Regions from separate parts of the Clostridium sp. AWRP genome, predicted to be linked through region 2. Evidence: riboswitches for the same ligand, from Rfam matches in the RefSeq annotation. Region 2 holds a riboswitch; the other holds the start of a gene.
The links. Region 2 has a riboswitch for cobalamin ahead of cbiQ (cobalt ECF transporter T component CbiQ). Riboswitches for the same ligand answer to the same signal wherever they lie in the genome.
Positions count from the first base shown of each region.

Region 1: it holds a riboswitch for cobalamin, as region 2 does, so the genes downstream of both, DMR38_RS16010 (cobyric acid synthase) here and cbiQ (cobalt ECF transporter T component CbiQ) in region 2, are expected to answer to the same signal.

Region 1 is NZ_CP029758.2:3,465,877-3,477,116, forward strand. It holds gene DMR38_RS16000 (histidinol-phosphate transaminase) at 1-218, opposite strand, end outside; gene cbiB (adenosylcobinamide-phosphate synthase CbiB) at 252-1,205, opposite strand; gene DMR38_RS16010 (cobyric acid synthase) at 1,256-2,773, opposite strand; cobalamin riboswitch at 2,947-3,120, opposite strand; gene DMR38_RS16015 (ABC transporter ATP-binding protein) at 3,232-3,957, opposite strand; gene DMR38_RS16020 (energy-coupling factor transporter transmembrane component T) at 3,954-4,760, opposite strand; gene DMR38_RS16025 (NUDIX hydrolase) at 4,860-5,408, opposite strand; gene DMR38_RS16030 (PLP-dependent aminotransferase family protein) at 5,408-6,856, opposite strand; gene DMR38_RS16035 (YhgE/Pip domain-containing protein) at 7,060-9,222, shown strand; gene DMR38_RS16040 (YhgE/Pip domain-containing protein) at 9,255-11,240, shown strand, end outside.
Region 2 is NZ_CP029758.2:2,484,880-2,496,119, reverse strand. It holds gene DMR38_RS11530 (energy-coupling factor transporter transmembrane component T) at 1-50, shown strand, start outside; gene DMR38_RS11525 (ABC transporter ATP-binding protein) at 28-1,656, shown strand; gene DMR38_RS11520 (ECF transporter S component) at 1,653-2,339, shown strand; gene DMR38_RS11515 (DUF4430 domain-containing protein) at 2,359-2,994, shown strand; gene DMR38_RS11510 (cell wall-binding repeat-containing protein) at 3,018-4,877, shown strand; gene DMR38_RS11505 (DUF4430 domain-containing protein) at 4,970-5,584, shown strand; gene DMR38_RS11500 (efflux RND transporter periplasmic adaptor subunit) at 5,607-6,371, shown strand; gene DMR38_RS11495 (efflux RND transporter periplasmic adaptor subunit) at 6,390-7,097, shown strand; gene DMR38_RS11490 (TIM barrel protein) at 7,110-8,078, shown strand; cobalamin riboswitch at 8,250-8,426, shown strand; cobalamin riboswitch at 8,746-8,926, shown strand; gene cbiQ (cobalt ECF transporter T component CbiQ) at 9,200-10,042, shown strand; gene DMR38_RS11480 (energy-coupling factor ABC transporter ATP-binding protein) at 10,055-10,909, shown strand; gene DMR38_RS11475 (energy-coupling factor ABC transporter permease) at 10,949-11,240, shown strand, end outside.

The DNA of each region.
Region 1 (11,240 bases), 980 kb from region 2:
ATATAGAAGTAATTTAAAGAGAAATTTATATACTCTTTTATTGAATTTTTAAGTTGTCTATACTCCACATCAGGATACTTTTCTACATCTTTTAATGCTTTATCTATATTTTCTTTGAAACTTAAAGGTACTCCTAGTGGATTTATATTTGAACTGAAATCCAAAAGCTTTCTTCCCTTTAAAAGTCCCTCTGTATATATATCTCCACCATGTTCCATAATAACACATCCCTATATAATTGATTTTCTAAATTACGCTCTGGGTAATCCAATTATAACTATTCCACATAAAATCATAAAAAGTATTTCCGTAAAATACATAATTATTATGCACTGTCCTATATGTTTGAAACTTAGTTCCATAAGTTTATCCCCTATAGTAGGCTTATAAACTACTTGGCCAAAATAAACATTTGTACCACCAAGCTGTATTCTCATAGCCCCAGCTGCTGCTGCCTCAGGATAAGCACAATTTGGACTCTTGTGGTTTTTCCTGTCCCTTATCATTATTTTAAAACACTTAAAAGGATTTCCCTTTACTACAAAAGCTGATATACACATAAGTCCCCCTGTAATTCTAGAAGGTATAAAATTAAATACGTCATCTACCTTTGCAGGAAAAAATCCTATGTACCTATACTTTTCATTCATATACCCAAGCATGGAGTCCATGGTATTTATCCCCTTATAGAGCATAGCAAGTGGTGCTCCAAAAATAGCTGCATATATAAGTGGTGCTATTACTCCATCGGAGGTATTTTCCGCCACAGTTTCCACATCTGCCCTTATTATTTCCTGACTGGTTAAAGCAGACGTATCTCTTCCAACTATATAGGAAAGCTTTGTCCTTGCATCTGCAATATCGCCTTTTTTAAGGGCATAGTATACTTTCTTTGCCTCTATAGCAAGGCATTTAGCAGAAATAGTCGTCCAAATAATAAGTATATTTAATATGTTGTATAAAATAAAATTTTTTCTAAAAAGCATTAGCACTGCAAAAGGCACAATAAAACTAACCATTGCTACTAGAAAAACTATCAAACCACCAAAGGCCCTTAAGCTCTCATTCTTTTTACAAAGTTTTCTTCCCTTTTTATCTAAATAAGATATAAGTTTTCCTATATATATAACGGGATGGGGAAACCAATAGGGATCTCCAATTATCCAATCAATTACAACTGCTATCACAATATCTATTAAATTCATAAATACAAAAGAACTGGACAAATTTAACCCCTCTTTTCTAATATTAATTATTATCTTTTAATGCCCATAATACTATATATCTTGTCTATATCTAAATTCTTTCTCACTATGCTTGCTAACTTATCCAATTCCCCTTCTCTGAGATTTTCATATGCTTTTGATTTTTTATATCCTAATCCTTTATTTTCTCTTATCTTATTTACAATGAATTCCCTAAAGTCAATTCCATCAAAAACTCCATGTATATAAGATCCAATTACATTCCCTGACATATTTATGGCACCATCTTCTGTGTCAACCTTTTCACCATTTTTATCAGTTATATTAAATAATGGTCTTGCATCTTTTCCATACTTACATATTCCCATATGTATTTCATATCCATATACATCCAATCTTCTATTAGTTAATGATTCACTATCCCTTTTCATTGGGAAGTCAATTTCGCTTTTTGCATTTACTCTGGTTGTAACTTTTTCTTTTTCAAATATAGTTTCTATGTCTAAAAGCCCTATGCCTTCTACTTTTCCTACATCTGTCTCCACTCCATAAGGATCTTCTATAACTTTACCAAGCATTTGATATCCACCGCACAGTCCTATGACAAGTCCAGTTTTACTATATTCTTTTATACGTTTTTCAAGGCCGCACTGTCTAATTTTAAGTAAATCTTCTATAGTATTTTTACTTCCTGGAATAATTACTAAGTCCGGATTTCCAAACTCTTCTACAGATGTTATAAATCTTACGGAAACGTCTTCTTCACTTTTAAGTGCATCTAAATCTGTAAAATTAGATATATGAGGCAGCTTTATTACAGCTATGTCAATAGGTGCTGTAACTTTTTTATTAAATTCTACAGCTCCATCTTCATCCTCAAGAGCCAATCTAAAATGAGGTATAACACCAAGGCAAGGTACCTTTACTATATCCTCAAGCATCTTAAGTCCGGGCTCCAGTATATCTTTGTCTCCTCTAAATTTATTTATTATAGTACCCTTTACTCTTTTTTTCTCATCTTCTGTAAAAAGCAGCATTGTTCCTGCAATGGATGCAAATACTCCTCCTTTGTCTATGTCTCCTGCTAAAAGTACTGGTGCATCTACTGATTCTGCCATACCCATATTCACAATGTCTCTATCTCTTAAATTTATTTCTGCAGGACTTCCTGCACCTTCCATTACTATTATGTCAAATTTCTTCTCCATCTTTTCAAAGTGTTCTTTAAGCATATCCCTAAATTCCAGCTTCAAATTATGATACTGCATAGCAGTGCTGTTGCCATACACTTTTCCGTTAACTATAATTTGACATTTTTTATCTGAAGTTGGTTTTAACAATATAGGGTTCATATATGCTTCCGGCTGCAATCCAGCTGCATAAGCCTGAAGTACCTGAGCCCGTCCCATTTCTTTGCCATCTAATGTTATATAAGAATTTAATGACATATTTTGAGATTTAAAAGGACATACTGAATAACCATCTTGTTTAAATATTCTACAAAGGGCTGAAACAATTATACTTTTTCCTACAGAAGAACCTGTTCCCTGAATCATAATTTTTGCCATAACAAATACTCCTTCCAAAACTTCCTAAATATAATAAAAAGTTTACTTTTAATTAATACACACATATCTATATCAAAGCCAAAAGGCAGTAAGCCTTAGAAAGCTAACTGCCTTTAACATAAAAACCTCAACTTAAGCTGAGGTTAACCACACTAAAAGTTTCTCTCCCTCCGAAAGCATAATGACAATCAGGCAGGTCTCCTGGCTTATGATTCATATTTACTTTAACCTTCCTCTTTTAAGAGTGGTAACTAAAGTTCATCATCAAATACAGTAGCGGGGGCTGCTGCGGAGTTTAACCGCATTCCCTTTTCACCTATAAAGGCACCTGAGTCTTCTATTCAATTTATACTCTAAGTTTATTATAATTATAGTTTTATGTCAACTTTAAATATCCAATATATTACATAAAATAAATAAAAATTTCATGTAATTCTAAAGTATTACAGTTAATAACATTATTTGATATTATATTTTACTAAAAACTCACTATCTTCCATTACGTTGTTGTAAGAGTCGTCCCTTATTATATTATGATCTTCAGAAAATACGAGAACTCGTTTAAAAAGTCCATTAACATATTCAAAATCATGTGTTGAACATATTATGGTTTTCCCTGCTTTATTTAATTTGATAAAAAGATCATTTAAGAATTTCTTTCCCTTAGGGTCTATCCCACTCATAGGTTCATCTAAAACCAGGACTTCAGGATTGAGAGCAAGTACAGCAGCTATAGCCACTCTCTTCTTTTCTCCGCCACTTATGTTATAGGGCTCCCTGTTTTCTAAATCTTTCACATTTAAAAGTTCTAGACAGTCATTTACCCTTTTATTTACTTCATCTTCATCCATTCCCATTTGCCTTGGTCCAAAAGCAATTTCCTCGTATACGCTAGAGCAAAAAAGTTGTGCATCGGAGTTTTGGAATACAAATCCAACTTTTTTATGAAACTTCTTTGAGAAATTACCTTTTTCCAATTCATTTTTGCATATTTTCACATCATCAAAATAGTAATTTCCCTTTGTGGGAAATACCACTCCATTTAATAATTTTAAGAAGGTAGACTTACCGCTTCCATTTGCACCTATAAGTGCTATGGATTCTCCTCGTTCTATAGTTACATTTATATCTTTTAATACTTCATTATCTTTATATTTAAAAAAAGCGTCCTCAATTTTTATCATCTTAATCCCACCCTAGATATGTAAAAATACATAGTTATGATAAGTACATTAACTATTAAATATATTAGATCAAAAAACTTAAATTTAAATTTTTTGTGAGACACATACTCTCCTGTAAATCCCCTGCATTCCATAGCACAATACATTTCATCTCCCATTTCTTTTGATTTTAAAAATAAACTTCCAATTATCTTTGAAATAGAAGAATATTTTTTACTATTTTTTCCTATAGATCTAAGCTTTAGTGCATAAAACATGTCCAAAGAAAATTCACCTAATATATAAATGTATTTTAAAGTTATGTCAAATACCAAAATAAATATGTCCGGTATAAAAAACATCTTTAGCGCCTTAGTTATGTCATGCCATTTAGTTGTATAAGATAAAACATTTATTGAAATTATAGTACCAACTACTTTTAGTAAAAGCATTTCACTATTTCTAATGTTCCCCATAAATATAGAAGGTATGAGCATTATAAATGTAAAAAATGGAATAGAAATGCTTAAAAGGAGTATTTTTTTTATATCTTGAACATCCAAAAAACTTAAAATTAGTAGAAAATAAACATCTACAAGCATTACATAAGTAAAATTTTTAGACAATGATAAAAATAATATATTTAAAATAGTAAAGGAAAGTTTTAACATAGGATTTAAATTGTACATAAAGCTATTATTTACTTTATTGTTTCTTTTAATAAGGGATAATAGATGTAATATAGAAAATATACTTTTATCTATAAATTTATCTTTATCCTCTTCGGGAACGTATTCATCTTTTTTAAAAAGCCAATCCTCCATAAATTACACCTTCAATTCTAATTTTTTAATTTTCTCACTTCCTTGTTAAAAATATATCATACTAACGATTATTATTCAATTAAATAAAAAATATTCTTGTTAGCTTAATCCATAAAAAACATACCATACACCCATTCCTATGGCAGTTCCACTTTTCTGTTCCTTAATTAAAAAATCTTTAAGTTGTTCTCTGTGAAGTGCAATTACCTGTATATCTTCCTCTGGCTCCAATTTCTGTATAGGAATTTGATTTTCAATTAAATCTTCATATATATCAACCCTTGCTAATGTAACTTTATCTGTTAAAAGTGCAGGATTTGAATAAAGCAAAGGACTCATTGATTTTACTTCTCCCTTATATCCAGTTTCCTCCTCCAACTCTCGTAGTGCATTTTCGACTATATTATCCCCTTCAACAAGGCCTGCTGGAAATCCAATAACGTATTTATCTATAGCAGGTCTATATTGTTTGATAAATATATACTTATTAGATGGTACAAGCTTGCTAATTATTACTACTGTATTTGTAGTATTGGTTCTTTTTATTCTTTCCCACTTTAAGTCCTCATTATTTTTTCCCTTATAAGTTATTTCCTGTAATTGAATCCACTTTCCTTTATACAGTGTTTTTTCCGATATTTTTTTCATCAATCCCATCCTCCTATTTTTTTGGTCTCCTGACCTATTATCATAATTCCCTTTTTAATATCTTCTTCACTTACTCTTGAAAATCCAAGCCTAAAGGTATCATATCCCTCATCATTTACATAAAATACATCACCAGGAGTAAATATTACTCCTCTCTTACAGCATCTTTCTAAAAGCTTTCTGGAACTTATATTCTTTAGCTTTATAAATATATGCATTCCACCCTCACCAAATATATCTTCACAAGGAATATACTCTCTTGCACATTTTAAGGTGAATTCATATTTTTCCTTATATACTCTTCGAGCTTTCTTTATGTACTTTTCAAAATTTCCCTGATTTAAGTAATCATAAAAAATTGCCTGATCTAAAGAAGAAGTGTGAATATTTCTAGCTCTTTTACAACTCTCTAAATAGTTTATAAGCACTTTATCCGCAAGTATCCATCCTATCCTTATTCCAGGAAACAACACCTTTGAAAAGCTTCCTATATATAGGATACTATTTCCACTGCCGCTAAACGCAGCTATAGGTGCTACATGTGTTCCTGAATACCTAAGTTCTTCATTAAATCCATCTTCAATTATAGGAACATTATAACTTTTAAGTATATTATATAATTTCACCCTATTTTCAGGAGGCATGACAATACCTGTAGGATTTTGATAGGATGGAATAAAATATGATATTCTAAATTTATTTTTTTTCAGCTCTTTACTAAGATCTTTTAAACATACTCCATCTTTTTCAACTTTTACTCCAGTTATATTGAGTCCATGTAGTTTCATAATTTTAATTGCAGTATTATGAGTTGGATTTTCACACAGTATCTTGTCTCCCCTGTCTGTAAGGCAAGATAATATTAAATCAAATCCTTCTGTAAATCCATTTGTTATGAGTATATCCTTTTCCTTTGTACAAACTCCTTTACTTTCCATATATTTAAGCAAATATTGAATAAGGGGTCTATAACCTTTAGCATATCCATAATTCAACACTTTTTCTCCTTCTATAGACATACGATTTAAAAAAGCTTTTTTAAATTCATCTACATTAAAAAGTTTTTCATCAGGGGCTATACTTTTAAAGGATATCATTCCTTTTTCCCATTTTGCTTCATGTTTTACTATATCTAATCTTTCAGAAAGTTTGCCATATTGATTTACTTTGTCTTCCCAATCTATACTCCACTTTTCCTGAAAATCTACTTTTACATCCGATACAAAGGTACCCCTTCCTTTTTTCATGTATACAAATCCTTCATCTTGCAAAAATTCATAAGCATACATTACACTATTTCTACTTATTTTTAACATTGAAGCCATCTCTCTTGTGGAAGGAAGTTTTTCTCCACTTCTAAGCATACCTTTCAGTATCATATCTTTAATATAATCTTTTAGCTGTATATATACAAGCCTCTCTTTATTTATCTTCAGTTCCGAAAACATGACACGTTTCACCTCAAATATATTCTTGCACAATTTTACTAATAAATAAAGAATAACATATAAATAAGTTATTGACATATATTAAAAAAAATGTTTCAATAATGCTGACTGGTCAGTTAATATTTAACTACTATGTAATTTCATTACTTAAAATAATTTTTCCATGTGTTTAGTATATATATTTACAATAGGAGGATTCATATATGATAAGAACTATTATAAAAATTTTTAAAACAGATATGAGAAGTATTTTTAAAAATAAAATGACAATGTTGATTGTTGCAGGTGTATGTATTCTTCCCTCTCTCTATGCATGGGTCAATATAAAAGCATGTTGGGATCCTTATGGAAATACAAGCAGCATTCCTGTTGCCATAGTTAACGAGGACAAGGGTACGAACTTGAAATGGAAAAATTTAAATGCAGGAAATAAGATTGTAGAAAAATTAAAAAATAACCATAAAATAGGGTGGAAGTTTGTAAATGCTAAAAATGCGGATATGGGTATTATAGATGGTACATACTATGCCATGATAAAAATTCCAGAAGATTTTTCAAAAAATATTACAAGCATAACATCAGATGCTCCTAAAAAAACTCAAATCATTTATAAAGTGAATACAAAGAATAGTCCTGTAGCTCTTAAAATAACTGATGCAGCTAGAAACACACTGGCAGAACAGATAAAATCAAGCTTTATATATACAGTAAATCAAACTATATTTTCTTCTTTGAACGTTCTTGGTAAAAATGCAGAAAATGATGAACAAAACATTATAAATTTGAAGGATGAAATAATAAAATTAAGTGACAATATGAATATTATAACAGATGTCCTTGAAGGCATAAGCGATGATTCAAATGATTTGAATTCGACGCTTTCTGAGATTAAATCAGGTATTCCTATGATAAATTCAAGAATATCTACTTTAGAAAATAGTAATGAAACCAACAGCTCATCTGTACTATTCCTTCAGTCTTCTATGAATAATACCTTTGATGACATTGAAATTAATTTAAATACCTCAAAAACTGATATGTATAGAATTCAAAATTTGATATTAAATCTTAATTCAGCAGCCTCAAATTCGAAGTACTCAAATATAAATACCACTGTAACTAAAATTAATTATGAGATAAATATCTTATACAATAAAATCAACTCCACCATTAACATTCTTGAAAAATTTAATAATTTTAAGAACGATGACAATATATCAAGCCTTATAAATTTATTAAAAAATACTAGAAATTCACTAAATACAGAGAAAAGCAAAATAAGCAATATTGAAAGCCAGTTTGAAAGTTCAAATGAAATAAATAAAGATTTGATTAATTCAGTAACAAATGACACTGCAAATTTAAATCAGCAATTAATAGATGAAAGCAATGAATACAACGGACAGGTAAGAAAAAACTTGAATTCTACAGCAGCTGAACTTATTGAATCCACAAATAAAGCTTCTTCTGTTTTAAAATCCGTACAGAATCTTACTTCCTATGGAGATAGTTCTATAGATATGTTAATAAACGGAAGTAATCTGACAGCAAATTCATCCAGTAAACTAAACAATAGATTACTGGAATTCAAGGGTATTGTTAACAAGTTGGCAGATAAACTCAAACTGGTAACTAATAATGACATAATACAGATAATAACCATATTGCAAAATAATCCTGACTTTATGGGAAACGCAGCGTCAAGTCCCTTTAATATCAAGGAACAGAATATATACACTATTTCAAACTTTGGCTCCTCCATGGCTCCAGCTTATACTACACTTTCAATCTGGATTGGTTCTATTATTCTTGTATCCATTTTTAAAACAGATGCAGACAGATTTAAAGGCGATGAAGGTTTTAGCACAAAAGAAAGATATCTTGGTAAAATGAGTACTTTTATAGCTTTTGCATTAGTACAGGGATTTATAGTTGCTGTTGGGGACAAACTTTTGCTAAATGTCCAAATGGTAAATGTATTTTTAATGATAATGGTAGCACTAGTTTCATCTTTTACTTTTACTGTAATAACTTACACTCTTGTTTCCATGTTTGGAAACTTAGGGAAGGCTATATCCATTGTTTTGCTTATAACTCAAATATCAGGAAGTGGGGCTACTTATCCTATACAACTTGATCCACTTATTTTTAGAATAATACAGCCTTTGTTTCCATTTACCTATTCAGTAAACGGATTCAGAGAAGCCATAGCAGGGCCTCTTATAAGTACTGTAGCTATGGATTTTACATTTATGCTTTTAATTTCAATGTGCTTTATACTATTTGGTATATTTTTAAAGAAACATTTGCAAGATAAAATCTATAAATTTAGAGCCAAGCTTACACAATCTGGTATGGGAGATTAAACAATATTAATTTTATACAAGGAGGGAATATATTGAAGGTAGTATTCAAATTATTAAAAAGGGATTTTAAAAATATAATAAAAACTCCATCAGTACTTGCCTTAATTTTATTATTGTGTATCCTGCCATCTCCCTATGCCTGGATTAGCATTAAAGCCTCATGGAATCCTTATGCCAATACAAATAGAATGCCTATAGGCGTAGTAAATAATGACGGTGGTACAACTTTTAATGGGAAAAATATAAATGTTGGAAATGAAATAGTTAAGAGCTTAAAGAAAAACAATTCCATAAATTGGATTTTTGTAGATGACTGGCAGGGAAATTATAACCTTAATTCAGGTAAATATTATTCACTTATAGAGATACCTGCTGACTTTTCCAGTAAACTTTCCACTTTAATTACAGCATCTCCTGAAAAGCCTAATATAATATATAAATCCAATGAAAAGCTAAATGGAATAGCCACTAAAATTACGGATTCAGCTAAAACTTCTCTATCAGATAATATAAAAAGCTCTCTTGCAAAATCAGTAAACAAAGAAGCTCTCAAACTACTAAACTCTACAGGTAAAAAGCTTGAAACGGACAAGCCTGAAATTTTACAGTTAAAGGATACATTACCTGAAGCCGTATCCACTGTAAATGATATAAAAAATCATATATCACAAGAAAACTCTAACTCGAAAAGTCTTCAGCAATATCTAAGTGGAGTTCAAACAGATTTGCCAAAGTTGTCCAAAGAGATAACCAATCTCCATAATATTGTAGCACAGAGCAGAACACTAACTTTATCTACCAAACAATCTTTAAATTCTATGCAAAATGATTTGAATAAAGATATAAATGAAATTGAATCAAAAGAAAATCAAGTTCAACTTTTGTTTAACAACCTACAAAATATAAATAATACCGATGCTGGTAAAAGTTCATCCACAAGCATTATAGGAAATATGACTAATTTAAATAATTCTTTAATGGACAAAGTAGATATGGATATTAAAATTCTAAATGAGATAAATGAAATTACAAATACTAATATAACAAATAATCTTACAAATTCATTGAAATCACTAAGAAATTCATTAAATACTGAAAACCATTATTTAGTGGAGTTAAAAGATTTAATAAATAGCAATTCTTCACAAGATAGTATTAATCAAGTTATATATGAATCTTCATCATTAAGTAGTGAATTATCGGAAGATATAAGCAATATATCAGATATGTTTTATTCAGGAACATATGAATCCATGAATTTATTATCAGACGCATTGACAGCCAATTTAGATAGTATTGATTCAGTACTTAGTGCAACTGGACAATTGCTACCTGAATTAAATCTTGTGGCAAACTCAGGAATATCAAGCAGTAAAAATTTAGTCAATCAAAGGAACAGGTTAAATAAGAAATTAATAGACATCCAAAATAACTTGAACAAATTAAGCAATAAACTGAAGGATTTAAACGATGAAAACTTAACTTCAATAATAAATATAATGGAAAAGGATCCTAATAAAATATCAGATTTTATATCATCACCTATTGAGGTAAAAAGTATCGAACTATACAATTCAGGTCTTTTTGGATATGGAATAACGCCTTTTTACACTACTCTTGCAATATGGGTGGGAGTTTTGCTACTATGCTCCATACTAACACTAAAATGTAAAGATCTCGAAAGTGGAGAAAAAGTTAAATTGTCACATAAATATTTTTCGAAATTGCTTCTGTTTTTAATAATATCAATTATACAAACTACCATTATAACTTTAGGAGACATATATATAGTAGGAATAAAGCCTGAAAATTCATGGCTTATGATGGGATTTGCATTTACCTGCAGCTTTACTTTCACTATTATTGTAGTTACATTGGTATCTATTATGGGTAACATTGGGAAAGCCGCTGCAGTTGTAATAATGGTCTTTCAAATTGCAGGGGCAGGAGGACTTTATCCTGTAAAAACCTTACCTCAGATATTTGGAGTACTAGAACCACTTTGGCCTTTTACATAT
Region 2 (11,240 bases):
TAATTTTTAATAGTGAGGAGACGAGTTATGTCGTATATAGAAATAAATAATTTAAATTTTACATATCCATTGGAAAAGAAAAGGTCATTAAAAGATATAAATTTGTCCCTTGAAAAAAATGATTTCCTTCTTATAGCAGGAAGATCAGGCTCAGGAAAATCAACGCTTGCTAGAGCTATTATTGGCACAGTACCTAATTTTTATGGGGGAACCATAGGCGGTGAAATAAAAATAGATGGAAAAGATGTAGGAAATATGAGCCATAAGGATAGAGCAGAAAATATAACTATGGTTTTTCAAGATCCTGAAAGGCAGCTTATGATGAATAAAGTACATAGAGAAATAGCTTTTGGACTTGAAAATGTAGGTGCAGATGAAGATGTTATAAAGAGGAGAGTTTATGAGGCACTTCAATTTACTGGAATACTTCATTTAGCTAATAGAGATGTAACTTCCCTATCTGGAGGAGAAAAGCAAAAAGTAGCAGTGGCTTCTGCACTTGTATATATGCCAAGATGTATAATTTTGGATGAGCCTACTTCACAGCTTGATCCATCATCTGCAGAAGAAATGCTTAATTTGGTTAAAAAAATAAACGAAGAACTTGGAATAACGGTTATAGTTATAGAACAAAGAGTAAATAGATGGTTTGATACTGTAGATTCTATAGCTATTATGAATGATGGAAAATTAAAATTGTTTGATGATAAAAAGGATTTTTATTATAACTGTGATGAAAGGCAGTTTATGTTTATGCCAGATTATCTTAAATTTTTTAAAAAAAATAATTTTAAAAGTATGCCTAAAGATTTCAAAGATGCCCGGGTAAAAATTTTAAATACTGACTTCAGTTTGAAAAATGAAGAAAAGGCAGCTGACAAAGAAACAAATGAATCCGTTATATTATTTACAAAAAAATTAAATTGTAAATATGATAATAAGGAAGTATTAGAAAATTTAAATTTTGAGATAAAAAATGGAGAATTCATAAGTATAATGGGAGCTAATGGTGCAGGAAAGAGTACTCTTTTAAAATGCATAATGGGACTTAAGGATTATGAAGGCACAATAAAGCTTTATGATAAAAATGTAAAAAAAATGAATATAAGAGAAGTGGCACATCACGTAGGATATGTATCCCAAAATCCAAATGACTATTTATCAAAAGATAGTGTTTACGAAGAGATTAAATTCACTATGGATAATTATGGCATATATGATGAAGATACAATTGAAAATGTGTTAAGGGAACTTGAAATATATGAATTGAGAGAGAAGAACCCTAGAGATTTAAGCGGTGGTCAGCGTCAGAGAGTAGCAATAGCAAGTATACTTGTTTTACGTCCTGAAATAATTTTATTAGATGAACCTACACGAGGACTTGAAGGTGAGCTTAAGGATAAGTTAGGGAAATTGCTTCAGAATTTAAATGAAAAGGGTACTACTATTATACTTGTAACCCATGATACGGATTTTGCCAGCAAATTTTGTAGAAGGTATATGATTATGTTTAATGGAAGTATTGTAGCAGATGGTAGTAAGGAAAAAGTGCTTGGAGATGGAATATTTTATACCACATCAATTAATAAACTGCTTAGAGATAAAGATAAAAATATATTTACATTAGAAGATGCACTTAGAAGGTGTGTAGTATGAAGAAATTAATAATTATAATTACTGCTATTATAATTGTAGTGCTTATGGCACTTACAGTAAAAAGTGATTTTCAAACTGGTGTTTCATCTATGTGTATGATAGGTGTATTTGTTATATTATTTATGAGTTATTTTTATTTTGAAAAGAGCAATGCAGGTACGAAGGAAATAGCTATTATAGCTACATTAAGTGCTTTTGCTACTGTTGGAAGGATAGCTTTTGCTCCCATACCAAATGTAAAGCCTGTTACGTTTCTTGTTGCATTGACCGGTTTTGTATTTGGACCTTACGAAGGATTTTTGGTTGGGAGTACTACAGCATTTTTGTCAAATATATTTTTTGGGCAGGGGCCATGGACCCCATGGCAAATGTTTTCTTGGGGACTTGTAGGAATTATAGCAGGCTTTTGGGGCAAAAGAGGAAAAAAGGTATCTGCCTTTAAATTTTCAGTAGTGTGTTTCTTATTTGGATTTATGTTTGATTGGATTATGGATCTCCAATATGTAATTGGATTTATAAAACCGTTAAATTTTTGGACGTTTATAGGAGGATATGTATCTGGACTGACTTTTGATGTACTTCATGGAGGGAGTTCCTTTATATTTTCAATAATATTTTATGGCAGTTTTTTGCCTGTATTTCAACGTTATAAGAGAAAGCTTATTATAAGTTATATAAAATAATATAAGGAGGACATAAATTATGAATATAAAGGGCAGCAAAAAAAAATATGCTGTAGCAATAGTGGCCTTTATCATCTTTGTAGGACTATTTATTTTAGGACTTAAGGCAAATAAAATATACTCAAATGTTATTACAAATAAACAAATAGCCTCACAAAAAGAGCAAGCAAAATCCACTAATAAAATTAATAAAGATACTAAATCTAAAAATTCAACTAATCCTTCTACTGTTACTTCAGATGGTATCGTAAAAGTTACAGCTAAAGATCCTAAGAGTAAGTGCACTTTTCAAATTATTGATACAGTCCATGGAAATAAAATGATACTTGCAAAAGATGTGGATAGTAGTATGGAAGGACAAAATGTAGGATATATAACAGAAAGAATTTTAGATAATGCCAAAATAAATTATAGGTGTACTGGTTCTGTATCTACAATATATTTTGCAGCTATAAATGGACTTGAAGAGAAAAAAGCAGGAAAACTTTCTGGATGGTGCTACTATATGAGGAAAAAAGGCGACAATGCATTTCATAAACCTAATGTAGGAAGTGGACAATGGACATGGCACAGTGGCGATGTAATAGTTTGGAGGTATCTTGCAGATGGAATTCACGATGGTTATGAAGGTGATTGGGGGAAAAGTAGTTTTTAATAAATAATTTTGGAGGGAAAAATATGAAAAAAGTTGTTAGTAAATTAGTTGTATTTTTGTGTACATTAAGTGTTGCAATGTCTGGTTTTGAAGTAACTACAATGGCAGATGCTTCAAAAGATTCTACCAGTGGAACTATAGTTAAGGATAGAATCTATGGAAGTAATAGAATTGAAACGTCACTTAAAATAAGTCAAAATGGATGGCCGAATGGTGCTAATACAGTTGTTCTAGCACAAGGGTATGGTTATGCAGATGCTCTTTGTGCAGCACCTCTTGCTAAGAAGCTTAATGCACCAATAATTCTTTCAGGACAGAATGCATTAAGTGATAACATTATGAGTGAAATAAAAAGACTTAAAGCAACTCAGGTATTTTTAATTGGAGGAGCAGCTTCGTTATCTGAAAATATAGTAGCTCAATTAAAAAGTCTTGGAATAAGTGATATACAAAGACTTGGAGGAACAAATAGATATGAAACTTCAGTGAAGATAGCCCAAAAAGTTGGTAATGCAGATAGTATTGTAGTTGCCTCAGGAAATGGTTATGCGGATAGTCTTTCTATAGCGCCTATAGCTGCAAGTAAAGGTATGCCAATACTTTTGTCTGGAAGTGATAATCTTTCAAGTGAAGTAAGTAATTATATAAAAAATAACAATGTAAAAAAGACTTATGTAGTGGGTGGAACTGCTTCTATAGGAGACAGTGTAAAAAGTGTATTGCCAAATGCAGAGAGATTAGGAGGGGCTACAAGATTTGAAACAAATCTTGCTATACTTAAGAATTTTAAATCAGATCTTAAGTTTAGTCATGTATATATAGCAGAAGGAGATGGACCTAGTGGAAATGAATTTGCAGATGCACTTTCAGGTTCAGCTCTTGCAGCACAAAAATCTGCACCTATGGTACTGGTTTATAAAAGTGTTGCTGCCAATACTTCAAATTTTATAAAATCTAATATGTCAGGTAATGTAGTGCTTACAGCTTTAGGAAGTACTGCAGTAGTGCCGGACTCAATTTTGGACGAGCTTGAAGGAATATCTAAGGGAACTTCTTCAACTGTAGATGCTGCTTTGGATTCAGCTATAAATAAAATACTTTCAGAAGGAGTGGAAGGTGAGTGGCAAGCTTTAGGAGTGTCAGAATATGGTAAAACAGTTCCAGAAAGCTATTTGACTAATCTTAAAAAGAATTATAAATCAATGCTACATCAACCTACAGACTATGAAAGAATTACCCTGGCACTTATGGCTATAGGACAAGATCCTACAAATTTTGATGGGTTTAATTTTATAGAGAAAATTTATAATAATAAGGAATTGGCAGATCAAGGTATAAACGCTTATGTATTTGCACTTATAGCACTTGATTCTGGAAACTTTACTATACCATCAAATGCTGTAAACAGTAGGCCTAGTTTAGTTAAAGAAATATTAGCTGAAAGAACAATTGATGGTGGGTGGTCTTATGGAGGTGTTACTGCAGATCCTGATATGACAGCTATGGCGCTTATATCTCTTGCACCTTATACTAATGAACCAGATGTAAAATCTGCAGTAGATAAAGCTTTTGATAAACTTTCTTCTCTTCAGCAGATTAGTGATGGAGGATATTCATCTTGGGGTACAGCTAACAGTGAAAGTGCTTCTCAAGTTGTAATAGCTCTTTGTGCAAATGGTATAGATCCAACAAGTAAGGCATTTACTAAAAATGGGAAAACACCTATAGACTCAATTTTAAGTTATGAAGTTGAAGGCGGTGGATTCTGTCATGTAAAAGGAACAGGCTATAATGGAATGGCAACAGAACAAGCGGTTCAAGCACTTGAAGCGTATAGAATGTTTAAGGGGCAATCAGGAAAATGCATATATAGATTCAAGTAAATTGCTTTATACTATTTATTTAGCCAGGGACAGTGGATTCCCTGGCAGATATTTTTATTAGGTCTAGGATAATAATAAAATATATTAAGGGGATGATAGATGTGGATAAAAAGAAAAAGTATATTATAGCTGCAGTGGCTTTTGTTATTTGTGCAATTATGTTTACATTTGCTATAAAGGCTGAAAGGCTTTATAGTGAGAGCCTTATGAATAAGCAATCAACTTCTCAAGAAATAGGTAATAAATCTTCATCAAGTTCTGACAATAAGCAAAAAAGTAACAAAGATTCAAGTAGTAAAAATTCTAATGAAAAGATAACTGTTAAACAAGGAGATCCAGAAGAAAATAATTCCTTTCAATTTATTGATACAGTACATAGAAATAATGTATTTTTAAGAAAAGATGTAAATAATATGGATGGACAAACAGTAGGGTATATAACGGAAAAACTTTTAGATGAGGCTAAGATAAATTATAAGTGTACCGGATCTGTTTCCACTATATACTTTGCAGCTATAAATGGTCTTTATGAAAAAAAAGCAGGAAGACTATCTGGTTGGTGCTATTATGTTAGAAAAAAAGGTCAAAACAAATTTGTGAAACCAAATGTTGGCAGTGGACAGTGGATATATCATACTGGGGATATAGTAGTTTGGAAATACCTTCAAGATGGCATACATGATGGTTACTCAGACAATTGGAAATAATATAATTTGTGGGAGGCTCCAAATGAAAAAATCTATTTTATTTTGTTTAATTTTAGTGATAGGTTTAAGTGGGTGTAGTACTATTAAAAGTACAAAAGACATTAAATCTTCTAGTATAAGTGTGATAAATAAGCAGGATGTTTTTATAATGGCGGGTAAAATTACTACAGATAATAGTGTAGATGTAACGTCCAATATTTCTGGAAGAGTTTCAGAAATATCAACTGAATTAGGTAAAAAAGTAAGTTCAGGAGATATGATTATAAAATTAGATACTTCTGATCTCCAAAGCAGAGTTGATCAAGCTCAATCAGCTGTAAGTACGGCGCAGTCAAATTTAAATAATGCACAAAAAAATCCTTTAAATACAGCAGATGTTAGCCAATATCAGTCTCAATTGATTCAAGCTCAGGCAGAATTAAAGAATTCCCAAACTTCTTTAAAAGATGCTACTATTACAGCTCCTATCTCAGGTATGGTAAGTTCTAAAAATGTGAATGTAGGGGATATGGTTATTCCAGGGAAAAAACTTATTTCTATAGTAGATAATAGTAAGTTGTACGTAAATGCATATGTGCCGACAAATATTTTAAACCAGATTCAAGTTGGACAAAGTGTAAATGTAAAAGTGCCTGATCTATCCGAAGAAGATGAATTTAAGGGGAAAATAGCTGTTATAAATTCAAAGGTGGATACCCAAAGCTCAAATGTACTTGTGAAAATAACTTTTGATAGTAAAAATAAGGGCTTAAAACCAGGTATGTTTGCAGAAGTTGGATTGAAATAATGAAAAAGGTGGGTTAATATGAAACTTGGTATAGTCATTAATACAGTTAAAAATCGTAAAAAATTAGTTATAGGAATATTAGCAGCAGTTTTAATAATGTTTATTGGTTGGGTTTCCTATTATGTATATGAACACGTGTATTATGTATTTACTGATGATGCAAAGGTTACTGCAGATGTGATTAAAGTAGGTTCACAAATTCAAGGAAAAGTACTACAATTTAATGTAAACGAAGGAGATTTAGTTAGCAAAGATGAAATATTGGCACGTCAGGATATGGATAATCTCCCGGATTCTAGCATAGACCAGTCTTTGATAAAATCACCTATTGACGGTATTGTTGTAAAAAAAGAAGCAAATGCGGGGGAAGTTTTATCTCCAGGAAAAACTACAGCACTTTTAGCAGATTCTGAAAATTTTTATGTTACTGCCAAGATAGACGAAACAAAAATAAGAAGATTAAAGGTTGGACAACCTGTTCAAATAACTATAGATGAATATGGTTCACAAAAATTTCAAGGAAAAATAAAATCTATAGGTGAAATGACAGAAGATGCGATAAATCCCACAGCATATTCAACTGACGGAAAGCATAACAGAAAAGTTGAAAAAATACCTGTAAAAATTGTATTTAACAATTCTAAAAAATTAAAAAGTCAGCTTACATTGGGTACCAATGCCTCTGTAAAAATTTGTGTAGTAAACGAAAATACTAAAAGTAAATAGGAGATGTAAAAAATGCTAAAGTTAATGAATTTATCTACATATAATTATGATGTTGAAAGATTTCATTGTAATAAAAGTAATATCATAAACTTTTTAAAAAAACATAAAATGAATGGTATTGAGCTTTTACATCCCATAGGGTTAGATGAAAATATTATTCCATGTAATCTTGTTAAAGGTGTCCATTTAAAGTATTATCCTACATGGCTAGATTTTTGGAATAATAATACACAGGAACTTTTAAAACAATTCAGAAGTTTGGACGTTGTTGAAAAATATTATGGTGGTACTAATAGGGAGGTTATGATAGAGCATTATAGAAAAGAGATTAGAATGGCCGATAAGATCGGTGCAGAATATGCCGTTCTTCATGTGGCTCACGTACAAGAAAGGCATGTTTTCAATTATGATTTTACGTATACTGATGAAGAAATTATAGATGCTGCTAGCAATCTAATAAATGAAGTTTTTAAAGGTATGGATACAAACATAAAATTACTATTTGAAAATGAGTGGTGGCCTGGATTTACCATGTTAAGTTATGAAAATGCATATAGGTTATTAGATAAAGTTAATTATTCAAATAAAGGATTTGTATTAGATACATCACATTTAATGAATACAAATTTACATCTTAAAAATGAAAAGCAGGGAATTGAATATATAATGAATATTGTAAAAAATTTAGGGGAATTGAAAAAATTAATAAAGGGTATACATCTTAATTGTTCATTATCAGGTGAATACGTAATGGAAAAAATAAATAGCACAAGGGAAAAAGAGTTTACGTTACCTCCAATGAGTGAAGAAATGTATATGCATGTTTTCAATATAGACAGCCATAAGCCCTTTACAGATACTTGTGTAAAAAAGTTACTGGATTTTATAAAACCTGAATATCTTGTCTATGAGCTTGTTGCAAGTTCTATTGGAGAGTTAGAGCAATATATCGATGCTCAAGATGCAGCATGTTTACTATAATAGCACATTAAAGATTATACTTGACATAAAAGAGAAATTGTGAGAAAATCAATATAGATGTTTTTATTTGTTTAAATAGTATTTGGAATATTACAGAATTTTTTTATAATTAAAATATTTAATGCATTTTACTTGACAAATGAATGATGTAAGTATATAATGTAAACATAATCAAATAATAAAGTATGTGGTTTACGTAGGTAATTAAAAGGGAAAATGGTGAAATTCCATCACAGCCCCCGCTACTGTATTGGGTGACGATTTTAAATTTCCACTGGAGTATTCTGGGAAGGAATTAAAGAGGATGATCCTATAGTCAGGAGACCTGCCTGTACTTTTGAAATGATCTTTCGGAGGGAAAGATTAATGCATTGGTAATTTTTTAGGCTATGCTGTTATAAAATGGATGTAGCTATATAATGTGTTAATTAGGGACTTCTAAAAGAAGTCCCTTTTTATATATTGGTGTTAACTTAAACATATCTAATCCCTTTAATGCTGCTGTTGCAATGGTGTGCAACAGCAGTTTTTTTAATCTATTCAAATAGAAAAATCCCAATATATTGAGATAATAAATTTGAAAAACTCAAATTCTCTGAAAATTATACGAAATATTTGACAATAATATATATAATATGTATAATATAAATGTATTTTGAATATTAATTAAATATTGATATTTTAAGGTGCTTCAATTATGAAGAGAATAGGGAAAAAGGTCAGAAACCTTTACAGCCACCGTTACTGTGAGTAGGGATGAAATCTAGTGAACACTGGCATATGCTGGGAAGTTTAGAGAGTAAATTGATCTACGAGTCAGGAGACCTGCCTTAGAATAATTAACGACAGCTTCGGTAGGAAGTGTGTAGTAATATTTGTTTACATAATAGTTATATGTTTTATTGCTGATTTTTATCAATAAATACTGCTAACATTATGTAAGTTTAATGGTATGCTATATTAGCCTGCAGGTTGCTGCAGGCTTTATTTGATTACAAATTTTTAAATTAATCAAGCTAAAAGAAAATTGGAGTGTTCTACGAAAAGTTTAAAGGAGGTGTAAAATGAGCAAAATTGTTATTTTAGGTATCGCATTTTTGATGTTCGTATTTTTCTTGAAAATGGGAAAAGGGCATGGCAACACTTATGAGAATAGTACACATCATCATCATAGAATGGGGCATAAACATGGCGAAGGATTTTCAATTGATTTTTATGCTTATAACTCTAAAATTAGGCATTGGAATCCTAGCTTTAAGGTATGTGTTTCTGTTTTGATATTGGTTCTTTGTATTGTATTGGACAATCCATATGTATCTGCTGTGGTGATTATTGCGATGGCCTATATAACTATTGAAAAGGGAGAACTTCCAGCACATGAATACTTGTCAGTAATGACTATTCCGATAGTATTTATTCTTCTTGGGACTTTTACTATTGCTATTGATTTTTCAACACACCCTATAGGGCAGTATAATCTGTGTCTTGGTTTCTGCTATGTATTTACTTCCCAGGTAAGTATTAAGAAAGCTGTGTTTTTAATTCTAAAGGTTTTCGCAGCTGTCAGTGCACTGCAAATGATGGCACTATCAACTCCATCATCTGAGATTATATGTGTGCTTAGAAAGGTACATGTTCCAAAGCTTATTGTAGAACTGATGAATATCATTTATCGTTATATTTTTATTTTAATGGATGTGTATTCTAAAATGAAAAACTCTGCAGAGTCCCGTCAGGGATACTGTGATTTTAAAACTTCCTGTTATACATTTGGAAACATTGGAAGCAATATGCTGGTTACTTCATTGAAAAAAGCAAGCTCTTACTATGATGCTATGGAAGCTAGATGTTATGATGGAGAGCTTATATTTTATGAAGAAGATAAAAAAGTAGAAACAATACAAATTGTCACAGCAGTAGTATTCATAATTTTTTTAGTTTTACTCTGGGGCTTTACAAAATAGAGAGGAGCTATTATGGGAAAAACAATATTAAAGGTTGAGAATTTGTACTATACCTATGGCAATGGAAAGCCTGCATTAAATGGAATAAATGTGGATATCCATGAAGGTGAGAAGATTGCTGTTATTGGATCCAATGGATCTGGCAAATCTACATTTTTCTTAAATATTAATGGCGTATTTACACCAGAACATGGAAAAATTATTTATCGTGATACGGTAGTTAATAAAAAAAACTTAAAAGAACTCAGAAAAAATATTGGAATTGTATTCCAGGATGCGGATAATCAAATTATTGCATCTACGGTTATGGCGGAAGTTGGATTTGGCCCCATGAATTTAAAGCTCCCAAAGGAAGAAGTAAAAAAGAGGATTGAAGAGGCTCTGGCATATATGAATATTTCTGACTTCAAAGATCGACCTCCTCATTATTTGAGCGGCGGTGAAAAGAAACGTGTAACCATTGCAGATATTATTGCTATGAAATCAGAAATTGTTATTTTTGATGAACCTACGGCAGCACTGGACCCTTTAAATGCTATGATGTTAGAAGAAGTTTTAGCAAAACTTTCATTAGAAGGAAAGACCATGCTTATTTCTACTCATGATGTAGATTTTGTATACAGATGGGCCGAAAGAGCTATTGTATTCTGTGATGGTAAAATTATTGCAGATGGAACACCATTAGAAATTTTTAAAAATAGGTCAATTTTAAAGCAGGCGAATTTAAAACAGCCAACTATGCTGGAGGTTTATGAGCTGCTTGTAAAAAAACATTTGATGCAAGATACGAAAACTTATCCGAAGAGCACAGAAGAATTAAAGAAAATACTTGAAAAGCAGACATCTTTTCTAGGTGTGTTAACTTAGATTATCATAAATTAAAAACAACATAAGGGGGAAAGTAAAATGGATCAAAAAGAAAAGAAAATTATTACTATAGCAGCAGCTTTTGCGTTAATTTTTGGAGTAACTCCAGTAGCAAATGCAATGCACATCATGGAAGGATATCTTCCACCAAAATTTTGTATTATGTGGGGTGCTATTTCCTTACCATTCTTAATAGCAGGTTACTTGTCAATTAAGAAAACATTATCTAAAAACCGTAAGTCCATGACCATTATTGCTATGGCAGGTGCATTTATTTTCGTACTCTCATCTTTAAAAATTCCATCAGTAACAGGAAGTTGTTCACATATGA